DNA from 4 places in the Chryseobacterium sp. JV274 genome. Region 3 is predicted to be linked to each of the others. Evidence: riboswitches for the same ligand, from Rfam matches in the RefSeq annotation. Region 3 holds a riboswitch; each other region holds the start of a gene.
What was found. A riboswitch is a leader RNA that binds a small molecule or an ion and turns the genes downstream of it on or off. The one in region 3 is predicted to bind cobalamin.

Region 1 (4,097 bases), 1.7 Mb from region 3:
CAGCGGGGGTCCATTCTCTGCTGTCTCCGGGTCTTTTATTTTTTCTTACTTCTTCAAAAGTAAAAGTTCCTAAAAGGCTGCCCAGGATCTTGAATCTGTTCCACTGATACGTTGTTGCCAATGCAACCAATGTAGTGTAACGTGTAGGATAAGAAAAGTTATCCAGATTGGCATCCAGATTATTGTACTGAAAATCCCCGCTCAGACTGACATCCCAATTGGATGTGATAGAATAGATATTGGATGAGGAAAGATAGAGCTCTCGTTGGATATAGGTGTTATCGGTATGAATAATAGACTGTGAGCGAACAGTATCCATAAAATGAGTGTAATCGTAGGCAAACTTTGCTTTCAGCTGAGTTTCAAATCTGGGAAACAGTTTTTTCCGAAGATTGGCCTGCACGAAATAATTTTCATCAGAAAGTCTTGCTCCTCTTCCTCCAAAACGGCCATTCACAATAGGAGCCGGCATTCCACGGTCTGAAATATAACCATAGCCTCTTACATTCCAGCTTCCGTTATTTAAAGTTCCGTTTAACGAAGTTTCAAAACGTTTCGCTTTGATATCTGAGTCCTGCCTCTTTGCAATCGTATCATAAGCCTGCTGTCCATCAGGATATTTCTTGGCATACCGAAATCTGTAAATCCCATCACTTTGCAGAAATTCTCCACTGAAGCTGGCAGAAGTTCTGTCTGAAATTTTCTGTTCCAATCGGAATGACGGATTAAAAAGGTCTATGGAGGCACTTTTTGCTCTTATCACAAGATTGGTTTTCTTTATTCCTTTAAATACAGGCGTTTTAGGCTGTAAATAGATAGATCCCGAAGAACCGAAATCTTTTGCCGGCTGAAAAATCTCGCTTTTCTGCCCGTTATACAATGATATTTCTTCCAGATCATCCAAAGAATATCTTCCCAGATCTACCAGTCCGTTCTGTGCATTTCCCAGTTGAATTCCATCATAGAAAACGCCTACATGCTGACTTCCGAGGCTTCGGACATTAATGGTTTTCAATCCGCCAATCCCTCCATAGTCTTTGATCTGAACACCGGAAAAATACCGAAGAGCATCTGCTACAGAATGACTGTTCAGTCTTTCCAGCTGCTCGCCCTGCAGGGTTTGTGCCGGAAGAATTTCTTTGAAGTTTTTCTTGTAAAGGTTGATCCCTTTGATTGATTCTTCCTGAACACTGTCTTTTTTGGTTTGAGAAGACAAAAGATGAAATGTTAACACCAGTATTGTGAAAACAGCTTTATGAATTGCAGATATAGTTAATTTTGCCGCCATTAGCTCATTTAGGATAATGAAGACGCTAATGGATATAAGAATACAACGACAAAGCACAGCTGTCACTGCACAGAATCATTGATGTCCTAAGCTTTATTCCACGAAAGCGTCAAACGATTATTTTCTGGCAGGTCTTCTGACTTACTCCATTTTTGAAATCCTTCCCATTAAAAAACAGTGGATATATTCTTCAAAAATCTTGGTGCGGAGCTTACAGCAGCGGGTCTGTTCCGGATTTTCACCGGATTCCCTTTTAAGAGCTTTTTAGGGCTCACCAAATTTCGGCAAAGATAAAAAATTATTCCTAACCCCCAATTAAAATCATGATTCATAAACAATTAAAGCTCCCGAAGGAGCTTTAACATGATTAAAAAGGGGTTTTATTTAAATTCCGATATTCAGGAAAATACTAAATCTGGATTTTGCTTCAATATCACCACCAGCCAAATGGGTATACATAGGAAGCATGAGTTCACTTCCCAGGCTCAGTTTTTTATAAGAGGCTTCAAACCCAATCTTCCCATACAATGCACTTCCGGCTGTATTGGGCAGGGCTTCATCAAACTGCTTGTTCTGAGCATACACTTCTCCCTGCACTCCGGTTTTTACAGAAAAGATAGATTTTTCATTTCCTGCAACCTGATAAAATCCTGTTGCAGCGTAGTTCCACTGGTTTCCGAAATGGTAATTCTTCTTATTTTCCGTTTTGATTGTATAGTCTGTATTGACCAATACAGCTACTTTATTCTTTTGAAATTTATAATTCAAAGCCGCCTGATAATCCCAGCTTCCTGTTCCCAACTGAAAACTCGGATTGACTCCGGATGCTCCTTTTTCATCAAACTTTCCCAAAGGAATTTTCACGCCCAAACCTCCGCTCACGTGATGGAAATTATCTTTAGAGCTCATTAGCTGATAGATTCCCATCAGGTTCAGATCTCCGATTCCGTTGATTTTGATATCTCCCTGCATAGTCCTTTTTTCATGAAAATGAAATGGCAGACTTGCATATACACTTAGTTTTTTAGTCAATGGAATTTTTCCCCAAAGCTGTAAGGTATTAAAATACTGATCCTGTGTAAGATCTTTTACAAATAAATTTTCTTTTGCTTTGTAATGCTGTGCAAAATATTTGATTCCGATAAACTGTGGATTCAGCAAAGATTCAAAACCGGATGATCCGTTACCGGCCGCACAACCGCATGCATCACAGTCATCATCAAAATCGAATCTGCTAAAGGTATCCGGAGCGCTATAAACACTGTCTCTAATGGTATTTGCCTGATACTGATTAAACAGGATCAAACTTAGTATCAATATAATCTTCTTCATGTTTTCTATAAATTATTCTGCAAATTTTGGATTGGATATAAAACTTTTGTCGGACAATGTTTTCAGGAAAGCAATAATCGACTGTTTTTCCTGACTATTCATGGCTATTCCTGTATGACCATTCTTTTTCAGCTGAGGATCAAGATTCGCATTATCTTCCACCTGATCTGAATAGAAATTGAGTACAGCATCTAATGTGTAAAACCTTCCGTCATGCATATAAGGTGCTGTATATTCTACGTTTCTCAAACTTGGAACACGGAATTTCATCCAGTCTACCTGATTAAGAGTAACTCTGTAACGCCCTGCATCTTTGAACTCGGTGTTATAATACATTCCTGTATTACGGAAGCTTTCATCGGTAAATAATTCTCCGCTATGGCAAGAGGCACATTTCTGTCCGAACAAAGCCATTCCCTGAGATTCTGTAGAAGTAAACTGCTCTTTTCCCTGCCTGAACCTGTCATATTTTGAATCTGCAGAAATTAAAGAAGCCATAAACTGTGACAGTGCTTTTAGAATTCTTTCTCCGGTAATGGTTTCATCTCCGTACGCTTCCCTGAAAAGTTTTTTATATTTCTGATCATCTTTTATTTTTGAAATGGCTTCCGGTATAGAACTGTCCATCTCATTGACATCTGTAATAGGGCTTATCGGTTGTTCATTGAGGTTATGAATAACACCGTCCCACATATATCTTTTCAAAAAAGCCATATTCTGAATGGGTGGCGCATTTCTGATTCCTATTCTGTCATCCACACCATGGCTTACGGTATGTCCGTGATGGGTGAAAGCATTTTCCTGAATATGGCAGAAGCCGCATGAAATGGTATTGTTTCGGGAAAGTCTTCCTTCATAGAATAATTTTCGGCCCAGCTCTACTCCGTTTTTGGTTACCAGATTGATTGATTTATCGAAAGTCATTTCCGGAAAATAAGAAGGAAACTGCAGATTGTATGCTTCATCTTTTTCCAGTGGCTGAATCACCTCATCAGAACAGGAAATACAGCTCATAATCAATACAAGCAGAACCAACATCCTTTTAATAAGAAAATTAATCATTGTGAACGTGGTCTACTTTAAACATTTTGGTAAGGTTATTGGTAACGTCTACCAAATGCTGGTTTGAGCCCATCAACATATCATTAGTTGTAGTAAGGGTAAGCGCTTTATCTCCACTCAAAAACTGATTCAGATCCGCAAGAATATGGACAGAAGGACGAATTTGTCCCGTCACTCTTGCTGTTGTCGGAAGATCCAATGTGATTTCACGGTATAGGTCAGCCTGTTCATTAGCGGTAACATTTCCCATATTTCCTGTATGATTCATAAATTCCTTTGAAGGGGCATCATTTCCATATTTCCCTTCCAGTTTCACAAAAATATACCCGGCAGCCCATGACCACGTCAGCCCTTTCTGCTTGGCTTTTGTCCAGAATTCCGCTTGACCATCTTGTCCCAGTAAGTAGGCTTTCTG
Region 2 (4,097 bases), 3.3 Mb from region 3:
ATGAATACATAAACGGAGACTTCACATCTTCCACAAAATCTTTCTTAAATCCACCCTCAAAACGCAGGTCTTTAGTAGCAAAATACCTCAGCAACCCGGAAACAGAGCCAATATTTCTACTGACACTGGATATTCCGCTCTGATATCCTTCACCTTTATTGATCTGAAATTCTCCGATAAGATTAAAATTCCACTTAGAATTCAGAAAATAATTGAAATCATTTTTAAAGATATAGTTTTTCCCTGTTCCCCCACTTGATTTAGGCTGGTTTAACGAACCGAAATACTGAAAGTTTTCTTCTGTATAGGCCGCTTTAAAAGAGTTGCTGAACTTAGTTTTATTCCAGTCCCAGGAAAGAAGGCTTCTTATACTTTGAGTTTTATATTTTGTTTTTGTTCCCGTTTCTTCATACACAGGATAATGCTGTGAAGAATCGAAAAACTGGCTTTGCCACGAAATTTTATGATCGTTGGTTATTTTATAGGATGCACCTGCATTGAATGTGGTATTATAGTAATTTCCATTTCTGTTGATGTAATTCAGATCGCTTACCTCATAATTGTTTTCACTTACAGAATAATTTCCGGAAGCTTTAAAACTGAACTTATCATTGCTGTAAGAACCTTTTACAAAATTATTATAGGTATTAAAGGAAGCCACCTCAGAAAATAAAGAACCATGGAAACCTTTATTAAAATCAAGGGTATTATTCAGGTGAATACTTCCCCCAATGGCACCACTTCCATAGACTACACTTCCACCGCCGGCTTTTATACCGATCTGATCATAGCCAAACAAAGCAATATTATTGATATCTCCCTGTCCTAAAAAACTGGAGTTGATATTAATCCCATTCCATACAAATGCAGTCTGCTGAGCGGTAGTACCCCGGAAAGATGGTGAAGAAACAGCCCCTCGGCCATTTTCTTTGATAAAAACCTGTGACTGAAATCTCAGGAGCTCTGAAAGATTACTGGAGTTTTTCTCGGCCTCTTCTGCCGAAATTATTTTTACGGGATGAAAAAGTTTCACCCTATTCATCTGGTTGTCGAAGACATAAATAGTGTCTATGGTTTTCTCTTGTCCAAAAAGAAAACAGCCATAAGATGAAAAAAGCAGTACTAAAGATCTTTTTATATCCATACTTTTTTACTTTTCCTCCGAAAGCAATATGTTTTTTGATTATAATGTTGGCAGGTCTCCTGACTTTCGCATTCTGCTCCTTCCCGTTTTAGACAGTGGTTGTTTGCAGAAACTTTTATTGCGATTTACAGTTGCGGGGACAGTATGGGAGTTACACCCAATTCCCTTTTCATTCCAAAATACTGGAAACCAAAATTTTTGCAAAGATAGTTTTTTATATGTATTTGCCAAAAAACCGGCTTTTACATCAAAAATTTCAGACTTTTGCAAATAAAAAACAGCCGCTTTCAAAATTGAAAACGGCCATCATCCCACTACTTTACTATTTATATATGTTATTTTTTAATGAATTTATAAGCTTGTTTTTCTCCTTTCACAGAGTATTGCAGAATATAATCTCCTTTTGATAAAGATGAAACATCAATTTGTCCTTCCACAGTATTGAATGATTTCACCCTTTGCCCAACCATATTATAGATTTCTGCTTTTTCTATTTTTCCTGTTCCTTTAAAATAAAGCACATCAGTTACAGGATTAGGATAAATGCCAACACTATTTTTCTCTTTCACGGTATCATTTACTGATAAGAATTCAGAAGTATCCAGATAAAAAGCAACTATTTGACCTGAAGCATTCGTCCCTGATCCGGCAATTTTCTTTCCGTCTTGTGAAATCGCCAGAGGAAGTCCCATCGTTACTCCATTCGTTGCAATTCCTAAGGATACTGCATAATCATTCAGATTAATTCTTCCGGCAGATGCAGTCCAGATAAAACCTTCTCCCGACATTGGAGGTGCTCCAAATGCTCTGTAAAAACCAATAACTCGTGTTCCATCAGCTGAAATTCCTGTAGCTCCTCCTTTGAAATTGAACGAAGCATTAGGATGTGTTATATAAGTCAGTCCGCTTGTAGCATTCCAAACATAAGGATTAGGATTTGCAGATCCTATAATGGTATTTCCATCAGCCGAAATTCCGCCTGCTTCTCCTACATTATTCCCGTTATTATCTGTAATAAAACTTTCTACTCCATCCTGCCATTTTGCACCGCTTCTTGTTCCGGTTGGCTCATCCTGCCACCCTACAATCACTGTTCCTGCCGCATTGATTGCATTTGCCCTGGAACTGCGTCCGGAAACTATACTTCCCAGGTCAACCATTCCGTTTACGTCATCCCATTTCACAGCATGTGCGTTCGCAGCAGTAAGAAATCCTAACCCTACAATAGTATTTCCGTTAGGTGACATTCCCCATGTAGAACTTACACTGCCGTCCCAACCGGTAGGAACCAGCCCTCCTCTGTTTACCCATGTGGAAGTAGCTACATCATAAGTTGATATTTCATTAAATCCTGTTGCAGAATTTGTAACAGAAGATGATATTTTGGTTCCATCGTTTGAAACAATCGTTCTCCCTGCGGCTGGATATCCGTTTGATATTGAACCTATCTGTACAAGTCCGCCTGCTGCATTCCATTTATATACTCCTCCTGCACTTGTATGCATACTTACTACTCCATTATCTGAAACTGCACCTACATTATAATTTCCCAGCCCTATTACTGTAAGCTGTGCTGCTGCAAAACTAAATTTCAGAAAAAGACAAGCCGTCAATATTTTTATTGACATTCTGTAAAAATTTTTCATATTTTATTATATTTAGCGTTCCGAATTGGTGAAAACAATATTAATACAATATTTACCCTATCCAAAGAAATAGACTTTCATAATTCGTGAATTTTAAAAGAGTTTAATTTCTAAACAAATAATAATCAATTAGATACAAAACATCATTTTGAATATGGATTTTACCCGAACTATTCAAAAAAGCACAAAAAACAAACTATCAAGACAAAAATTATTTCAAAATAGCAGAAAAATATTACTGTTTATTTTCATTTGCTGTTCTTTTATTACCAGTGGACAGTCAGGTCCGGACTTTAATATTTTGGCAGATAAGGCATTTCTGAAATTGTATCAGAATTCTGACGAATGCATCAGCTATACTCAGGGAATCCTCGTAAGTGATCAGAATACAGAGCATAAAATTGTACTGCAAAACATTATTTCACAGGCTTTTGCTATGAAAGGCGATTACATACAATCTGTGAATATTTTTGCGCAGAAAGAAGATGCCGATCCGAAAAATGAACTTTCTTATTTTATGCAGGTTTTCAGTGATTATAATCTTGCTGACCAATACCAAAATCTGAGTCTGTACAATCAGTCAAAAAGAATTATTACCCATCTTTTATCTGATCAGAAGCTTCTTAAAAGTAATGATGCCGCATTACGAATAACCACAGCAAAGCTGTACCAACTGCAAGCTTTGAACTCAGGAATCAATAGAGATTATCCTGCAGCATTCAAAAACCTTGATAAAAGTAATCAGTACCTCAGCGATCATAATGAAGAAAACAGAATATTAAAAATGGAAAACAGAATTTTCCGCTCTTCTTATCTCCTAAAACAAAATAGACTTGTTGAATATAAAGCGCTTATAGAAAATATTATTTCTGATCTTGAACACCAGACCAATCAACCATTTCTTTTAGGTTTAGCGTATGAGAATCTGTCCCAGTATTATTTTTTGAAACAGGATTACACAACATCTGTTGAGAAACTGGAAGCTGGACTCTTTTTGATTGAAGATCTGTCTTTTAATAATTTAAAAATTAAAATTTACGAATCATTATCCCGCAACTATTACGCACTTCATGATGATGTAAAATATCATCAATACAATAAACTCTATAATGATTTAAAAACAAAAACCGATGCAAGCTCGAAAGAAGGAATACGATATATTGTAAAACTTGTTGAAACCAATCAGAATAAAAATATTGAATTTCAAAAACTGATGTTCCTTAGGTCCTTCTTACCTCTGGCTCTCATTCTATTCCTGATTATTATTGGCCTGTCCATCTATTTTTTAATTATTAAAAGCAAAAATA
Region 3 (4,097 bases):
GCCCATTTCAGATAGTTCTGCCAGTCTGTCTTTCTTAACGGAAGCCCTTCTCTTATCGCAGGCTCATCAATCTGAATAATTCTGATTCCTGCTTTTTCAAGATCCGCAACCTCATCACGGATAGCCAGAGCAATTTGCTTACACGTCTCTGAACGGGGCTGATCATCACGTACAAAAGACCATTGTAAGATCGTAACAGGACCTGTGAGCATTCCTTTTACCCATTTTTCAGTCTGGGATTGTGCATATTGGGACCAATATACCGTCATTGGTGTCGGGCGGGAAACATCACCGAAGATCACAGGAGGCTTTACACAACGGCTTCCGTAGCTTTGTACCCAGCCATTTTTTGTAAATACAAAACCTTCCAGCTGCTCTCCGAAATATTCCACCATATCATTACGTTCAAATTCCCCGTGAACCAATACATCTATCCCTATTTCTTCCTGCCAGTTAATCGTTCTCTGGGTCTCTTCTTTCAGTAAGGTATCATACTGCTCTGCCGTCAGCTCTCCTTTTTTGAATTTTGCTCTCCAGCTTCTTACCTCAGTGGTCTGCGGGAATGACCCAATGGTTGTTGTTGGGAATAAAGGAAGCTGCAGTACTTTCTGTTGTTCTTCTTTACGGATTTTGAAAGTATTTATCCTTTGAGCATCTTTTTCAGTAACCGCATTTGCTCTTTGCTTCACGTCATCATTATGAATAAGAGAAGATGTTCTTCTGCTTGCAATTGCTTTTTTATTATCTTCAAAAGCGGCAAGAATCTGTTTATTCTCTGTTCCGGATGCCAGTTCTTTAAGCGTTACCACTTCTGCCACTTTTTGTTTGGCAAAAGCCAGCCAGTTTTTAATTTCCGGATTAAGTGTGGTTTCAAAATCCAGATCACAAGGTGAATGAAGTAATGAAGAGGAAGGAGCAATTAAAACCCTTTCAGATCCTAATTTCTCAACTGCTTTTTGAATGAAAGACAAAGACTTTTCATAATCATTTTTCCAGATATTTCTTCCGTCAACCACACCCAATGAAAGGCCTAAGCTTTCCGGAATGACATTCAGAATATCATCTAACTGTTCAGGGTTTCTAACCAAATCAATGTGTAAAGTATTCACAGGAAGTGATACCGCAAGTGATCCATTATCTTTTAATCCGTCAAAATAAGTGGCAATAATAAATTTCAGTTTCGGAAAGCGTTTTCTTATTTCGGTATAAATAAAATGATATGTTTCTTTTGCTTTCTCCGTTAAATCCAATGCCAGAAAAGGTTCATCAAACTGAATCCATTCTGCACCCTGCTCCTGAAGTTTTGTTAAAATCTCTGTATATACGGAAAGAAGGTTTCCAGCGAGATCCAGTTTATCAAATCCTTCTTCTTTCTCTTTTCCTAACAACAGATAAGAAACTAGTCCGATAATGACCGGTTTTGCATTGATTCCTGCCTGCTTTGCTCCTGCAAATTCATTGAAAATTTTATCTGAACTCAGTTTAAACTGTTGATTTTTATAAAACTCGGGAACGATATAGTGATAATTGGTATCAAACCATTTTGTCATTTCCATCGCTGTGATATCCAGTCCTTCTTTCTGATATCCTCTTGCCATGGCAAAATAAAGATCCAGCTCAGAATTGTTTTTTTTAAGCACTACTTCATGATAACGTGTGGGAATTGCCCCTACCACAAGACTCATATCCAATACCTGATCATAATATGAAAAATCATTACAGGGAATAAGGTCTATACCGGCTTCTTTCTGAATGTTCCAGTTTTGGTTACAGATATTTCTGCCCGTATTCAGAAGTTCTTCCAAAAGGATTTTACCTGACCAATATTGCTCGCAGGCTTTTTTGAGTTCTCTTTTGCTACCAATACGCGGATAGCCCAGAATGTGAGTTTGCATTTTTTTTACTTTTTAATTAAACTTAATGGTAAAGTCTTTTAAAAATGCTTCGTAATGTTTTAACGGATAAAAATTTCAGGATCATGATATAACAAACAATACAATTCCCTTACAGAGAAAGTGTATAAATCCGATATATCATCTGTATGACCCAAAGCTTCAGACCGCGAAAGCATCGTCAATTCAGTAAAGGCAGGTCTCCTGACTTGTAACAGTTTCCATCATCCTTCCCGCTTTTGGCAGTGGATATATAAGGACAGAAACCTTTGGTATGTTACTTACAGTTGCGCGACAGCTCGTGATTCTCACACGATTCCCTATTAATCTACGTTACGTAAAACCTTTCCTGTTTGATGAAGTATCTCTAAAGAACTGTACTTTTACCTGTAATGATAGTCATCAGTAAAAGTTTTTAATCTTGTGTAAAATTAACAATACAGAATAAACACACAATAAAAGCTAATTAATTAAGCAAAATAAACTTTAAAAAACACAGTAAAAAGCATATAATTCTTTACATTTGACTGTTTTTATAATCTAAAAGAATAATATTCTGTGGAACAACTCGATGATAAGGATGTACAGCTGCTGAGGCTGCTCCAGAAAAATGCAAAACTGACCGTTAAAGAGCTTGCTAAAGAAGTGAACCTCTCCACTTCACCTGTTTTTGAAAGAGTAAAAAGATTGGAACAGGAAGGGTTTGTGAAAAGATATGCCGCTGTTCTTGATGCTGAAAAACTCAACCGTGGGTTTACGGTTTTCTGTCAGATTAAGCTGAAAATTCACGACCGATCTGTAGGTTATGATTTTGTGAAAGAAATTTTAGAAATTGAAGAAGTTGCAGAATGCTACAATATTTCCGGAGATTTTGATTTTCTTCTGAAAGTTCAGGTACGGGATATGAAACATTACCAGGATTTTGTGTTTAATAAACTGGGATCTGTAGATTCTATAGGGAGCACTCACAGTACGTTTGTCATGGCTGAGGTGAAAAACAATCATGGAATCACCATATAATAAAAATGGAAAATTGAGAATTGAAAATGGAAAATGATACTTAACTTAAACCATGCTATTTTCAATTCTCTATCTTCCAATGTATTAATTTCCTTTAAAGTCCGGGGTTCTTTTTTCTATAAATGCCCCGATACCTTCATGGTGGTCTTCTGTTGTAAACAACTCTCCGAATAATGCAGCTTCCTGTTTTAACCCATCCGTAATGTGCAGTTCAAATCCTGTATTTAAAGACTGTTTTGCTTTTGCCACAGCTACAGGTCCTCTTGCGGCAATTGTTTCTGCCAGTTTTTGAGCTTCGTTGAGTAATTCTTCGGGCGCAAAAACATGATTGACAAAACCAAAATCTTTACAAGCTTCTGCGGAATAAAATTCTCCGGAGAAAACCATTTCCCTTGCTTTGTATAATCCGATAGCTCTTGGCAGACGCTGGGTTCCGCCAAAACAAGGCAATAATCCTAATGTCACTTCAGGGAGTCCAAATTTTGCTTTCCCGCTAGCCAGGATAATATCACAGGATAATGCCAGTTCACACCCTCCTCCCAATGCAAAACCGTTCACAGCAGCTATCACAGCAAACGGAAGTTCTTCAATAGCATTAAAAGCAGTTTGTGCAGCAATAGAAAAAGTCTCTGCTTCTGCGGGAGTCATTTGCTGCATGGCTTTAATGTCAGCCCCTGCAACAAAAGCTTTTTCCCCGGAACCGGTAATAATTAATACTCTGATATTTTTATCTGATCTTATCTTGCTGGCAAATGATTTCAGTTCCTGTAAAACCTGTTCATTCAAGGAGTTTAATGCCTGCGGACGGTTTATCGTCAGCGTTCCGACAGGTCCGTTTTGTTGATATAATAATGTTTCGAAAGTCATTTTTTTAATTGATAGTTGATAATTATTAAAAAGTAATCATAGACAGTATTTACCTTCTATTCAATTTTTAAAGGTCTCTGTTTAGAAATTGAATAATACTTGAAAAGTCTGTTTTTCCATTTCCGGATTCGCTCCACATTCTGTACAAATTCAATGCGGTATTGCCAAGAGGTGTAGATGTTTTGGTTTCCAAACCCGCTTCTGCAGCAAGGCCCAGATCTTTTGTCATCAGGTCTACGGCAAAACCACCAGAATAATTACGGGAAGCCGGAGCATTTTCCATTACTCCCGGATAGGGATTATAAACATCCAAGGACC
Region 4 (4,097 bases), 3.5 Mb from region 3:
TGATGACCGGTGCAGCGGCAAAGGAACTGTAGAATTGTTTGATCATAAAAATACAAAGGTACAGACTTTTGCATCGGATAATCTGGTGTTGGAAACAGATCAGACTGAAAAGCCCAGGCTGGGAAAAATGATCCAGCTGACAAATAAACAGAACTCTGTAATCATTAATGATTTTAATTTTGACGGAACTGAAGATATAGCGGTAAGGAACGGGAATATGGGAAACTATAGCGCTGCTTCCTATGACGTTTATGTATTCAACAGTACAAGAATGGCATTTGTGAAGAGTAAAGAACTTACGGATCTTGCGTCCAGTGCTCTTGATATTTTTGATGTGGATGTGAAACGTAAGCGCCTGATCTCCTATGGAAAATCTGGCTGTTGTGATATTTTTACCACTGAATATGCTGTTGTTCCCAATAAAGGACTTGATAAAGTCTTTGAAAAAGAAGAAGATATGACGGTAGAAGGCCGCGTAAAAGTGATCACTAAAGAAAAGATCAATAATAAGTGGGTAACCAAAACAAAGGTGTACCCTTCAGAACAATATAATAGAGAAAAGTAAGATGAAAATTCAGAAAGAGATTGATTTTATCCTGGCAGTGGATGCCTTGAAAAATGTACAGCGAAGAAATTATAATGCTGACGATTCCCGAAGAGAGAATACTGCGGAACATTCATGGCAGATCATCATTCTGGCTCAGATTCTTTATCCATATGCTAAAAACCGTGCAGATATTGATCTGTTGAGAGTGATAAGAATGCTTTCCATTCACGATTTGGTAGAGATAGAAGCTGGGGATACCTTTATTTTTGATGAAAAAGCAATGGTAGGGAAGTTTGACAGAGAGAAAGCATCTGCACAAAAGATTTTCGGTATCCTGGATGAGCCTTTGCGTACAGAGTTCTTCAATCTATGGCTTGAGTTTGAAGATGAGAAAACACCGGATGCTATTTTTGCCTGTGGAATCGACAGAATTATGCCATTTATCTTAAATTCTCATACTTCAGGAAAAAGCTGGACGGAAGCCGGAGTAACAGAAAAACAAATCCGGAATATGCTTGAAAATGCTATCAGCAGAGCATCGGATGAAATGGGAGAAGCCTTTGAACTGCTGCTGAGCAGAAGCCTGGAAACTGAAAAAGTTGTGAAATAAATTTATTGAAAATAGAATAATTTTCGGGCGGCCTTTGGCCGCCCGAAAATTTATCATTTATAGTATCTGAATTGGTTTCTTGAATTCGTCAATCGCTACAAAAGTAAAATCACCTACAATGGCTTTTTCTCTTTCATAGGAATACATCTGCTCGGTATAGATCTCAACATTTACTTTCATACTTGTTTTTCCTACGTATGAAACTTTGCCAATCAGTTCAACAATAGTTCCGGCTGGAATAGGTTTCTTGAAATCGATCTTGTCACTGCTCACTGTTACCACTCTTTTTCTGGCAAATCGTGTGGCTGTAATAAAAGCTACTTCGTCCATCAGCTGCATGGCCGTACCACCAAAAAGGGTATCGTAATGATTGGTTGTGTTAGGGAAAACCGCTTTAAAGATTCTGGTTTCGGATGCTTCAATTCTTTCTTCTGTAGTCATATATCATTATTAATTAAAGCGAAATGAAAACGATATTAAAACAACAGAATAATGACAGGAACTTAAAGAACCCCCTGAAACAATCCATCAGATCAATACAACTTCAAATCGCGAAAGTTATTTGTTTAAAGAAATAGGCAGGTCTCCTGACTTGTAACATCTTTTATCTCCTTCCCATGCCTCGCACAGTGGATCTTTGATAAAGATTTCAGTTACTTACAGTTGCGCGACAGTCCGTGATTTTCACACGGTTCCCTTTTAATCTGCAGTGATGCAGAACCAATTCCTGTGATGAATAAGCGTAAAACTTTTCGAGTGCAAAAATAATGAATTTATTCCGGATTATGGTAAATAATCTGGCTGATTACTCTTCCTTTCTTGATGGTCCACAGCGTGGTGTATCTGTTTTCTCCTGAACCGTTTATCATGTATAAGAAAATATTATCGGTGTCAAGGGAGGTTACGCCAATATTCTCAAAATCCATAGTAGGCTGGAACATGTTTTTGATGGCTTCTCTTACAAAGACAGAACCTCTTCCGGGTTGTTGTACTCTGATTGATTTGATCTCAGTCATTCCTTCAGGAAGATCATTTCCGATTCCCCAAGGTTTTACTTTATCAATGGTAAGAAGTTTTCCTTCCGCATCTTTTTCCTTTTTACGGTAGCCGGCATTGGAAGGGTAGATATCAATCACAACTTTGCTTCTTTGGGCAGTAGGAACTTTTGGATCAGAATTATCTGTGAAAATAAGTGATTTTCCGTTTTTGGACCTGGAGGGAGTATAGGCCGGAAGCTGGTCTATATAAGCAATACGTTCTTTATTGACCATTCCTTCTTTGTCCAGTGTTTCATAACGTACAAATGGTTTGTCTTCATCCTGTTTTTCAGGATATTTGATCCAGATCCACTCTGTTTCTCCGGGAGCAGGTTTTACATAAACAAATACATCTCCTTTACGCATACGGATCTTATCTACAATTTTTCTGTAATTGTCTTTATGAACCCGTACATTGGCATATCCTTCTTCAGCTTTTACAACTCCGAAAGGAACTTTATTCTGCCCTTTTACAAAGGCTATAGATAAAATACTGAAAGCGGATAAATAGAATGCTTTGTTTATGAAAGTCATCATGAAAATTTTTTGATCCCCCAAATATATAAATTAAATGCTTTTCAGGAGATAATTTATACCATTGCAGTTCTTTAAAATCTTGTATTTGTTTCAGATGGATTAAAAATGCAGATATCTTATGGGATTATTTTGTATAATAGGTGTGATTTTTGGCTTGTAATTTAAAATGTATTGATAAAATATAACAATAAATGAAATATTTATAAGAATTATTTCAAAAAATGCTCTATTTTTCAGGAGAATTTAAAAACTAATAAACATGACAAAAAGACTACTTTATGTATTCTCTTTTATTTTGGGTATTTCAAGCTTTCAGGCAGAAAACAAGATAGAAGCAGGATCAAAATCTTTATTTTATTGTGATACAAATGCTCCAACAGATGTTGTGGTATCAAATGTTAGCCTTACTTCCGCAACGGTTACCTGGACTGCCGACCCAAATACTCCGAACAATTATGTAAGATACCGGAAAGCTGGCAGTACCACCTGGATGATAGCAACGGGATTGTCTGGGCAAAATGTGTTTACTATTGGTATGTTAGAGCCCTGTACAATTTATGAAGTACAAGTTGCAAAAATATGTAACACGATAACGGGAACATGGTCCACTCCTATATTTTTTACAACAGTCATCAATTACTGTGCAAGCGCTTCTACAGATACCAGCATGATGCATATTTCCAATGTGACAGTAAACTCCACAGGGGTTACGGCTCCCATGGTCAGCAACTCCGGCTCATCCAACTATACAGATTACAGAAGCGATGTAAGCCGTAGAATAAAGTTTTTTGTAGGAAGTGTGGGCAATAAACTTTCGGTAAGTAATAGCTGGACCGGAACTCCAGGTACAACAACGGTAACTGCATGGATAGATCTCAATGCTAACGGCATTTTTGAATCCAGTGAAAGAGTAATGGTTGCCAATAATGTTACTCAGGCAGCTCCGGCTGTGTCTGTATTTAATATTCCAAGTTTTGCAACACTGACAACGTGTGGTACTGTAATGCGAGTGGTTTCAAGTCAAACTACACCTACAGATGCTTGTGGGACATTCACCTATGGCGAGGTTGAAGATTATGGGGTAGATATTATAAATCTCACACTAGGCGTTGGAGAATCAGTAAAATCTGTACAGCCTGAAATTTATCCTAATCCGGCATCTGATATTTTAAATATTTCCGGCACTTCAGAAGCAGCAAATTTTGAAATTTATAATGCTGTGGGACAAAAAACAGGAGAAGGTAAAGTTTCAGATCATAAAGTGAGCCTTCATCACCTTTCAAAAGGTGTTTATTTCATCCAGCTGAAAGACAGAGAAAGAGTAACCCGACTAAAATTCATTAAGAAATAAAATGAAAAAAGAGTG

Region 1: linked by a shared signal. The riboswitch ahead of CHRYMOREF3P_RS15960 (TonB-dependent receptor plug domain-containing protein) and the one ahead of metE (5-methyltetrahydropteroyltriglutamate--homocysteine S-methyltransferase) in region 3 are both predicted to bind cobalamin.
Region 2: linked by a shared signal. The riboswitch ahead of CHRYMOREF3P_RS08460 (TonB-dependent receptor plug domain-containing protein) and the one ahead of metE (5-methyltetrahydropteroyltriglutamate--homocysteine S-methyltransferase) in region 3 are both predicted to bind cobalamin.
Region 4: linked by a shared signal. The riboswitch ahead of CHRYMOREF3P_RS07810 (acyl-CoA thioesterase) and the one ahead of metE (5-methyltetrahydropteroyltriglutamate--homocysteine S-methyltransferase) in region 3 are both predicted to bind cobalamin.

What each region holds. Positions count from the first base shown of each region.
Region 1 is NZ_LR824569.1:3,466,464-3,470,560, reverse strand. It holds gene CHRYMOREF3P_RS15960 (TonB-dependent receptor plug domain-containing protein) at 1-1,288, opposite strand, end outside; cobalamin riboswitch at 1,397-1,582, opposite strand; gene CHRYMOREF3P_RS15955 (transporter) at 1,673-2,620, opposite strand; gene CHRYMOREF3P_RS15950 (cytochrome-c peroxidase) at 2,633-3,682, opposite strand; gene CHRYMOREF3P_RS15945 (MbnP family protein) at 3,675-4,097, opposite strand, start outside.
Region 2 is NZ_LR824569.1:1,822,476-1,826,572, forward strand. It holds gene CHRYMOREF3P_RS08460 (TonB-dependent receptor plug domain-containing protein) at 1-1,144, opposite strand, end outside; cobalamin riboswitch at 1,176-1,353, opposite strand; gene CHRYMOREF3P_RS08465 (T9SS type A sorting domain-containing protein) at 1,480-2,772, opposite strand; gene CHRYMOREF3P_RS08470 (helix-turn-helix domain-containing protein) at 2,945-4,097, shown strand, end outside.
Region 3 is NZ_LR824569.1:5,139,934-5,144,030, reverse strand. It holds gene metE (5-methyltetrahydropteroyltriglutamate--homocysteine S-methyltransferase) at 1-1,895, opposite strand, end outside; cobalamin riboswitch at 2,069-2,255, opposite strand; gene CHRYMOREF3P_RS23680 (Lrp/AsnC family transcriptional regulator) at 2,451-2,912, shown strand; gene CHRYMOREF3P_RS23675 (enoyl-CoA hydratase/isomerase family protein) at 2,997-3,779, opposite strand; gene mmsB (3-hydroxyisobutyrate dehydrogenase) at 3,847-4,097, opposite strand, start outside.
Region 4 is NZ_LR824569.1:1,678,266-1,682,362, reverse strand. It holds gene CHRYMOREF3P_RS07820 (XAC2610-related protein) at 1-565, shown strand, start outside; gene CHRYMOREF3P_RS07815 (HD domain-containing protein) at 567-1,157, shown strand; gene CHRYMOREF3P_RS07810 (acyl-CoA thioesterase) at 1,215-1,598, opposite strand; cobalamin riboswitch at 1,717-1,897, opposite strand; gene CHRYMOREF3P_RS07805 (hypothetical protein) at 1,931-2,731, opposite strand; gene CHRYMOREF3P_RS07800 (GEVED domain-containing protein) at 2,991-4,082, shown strand.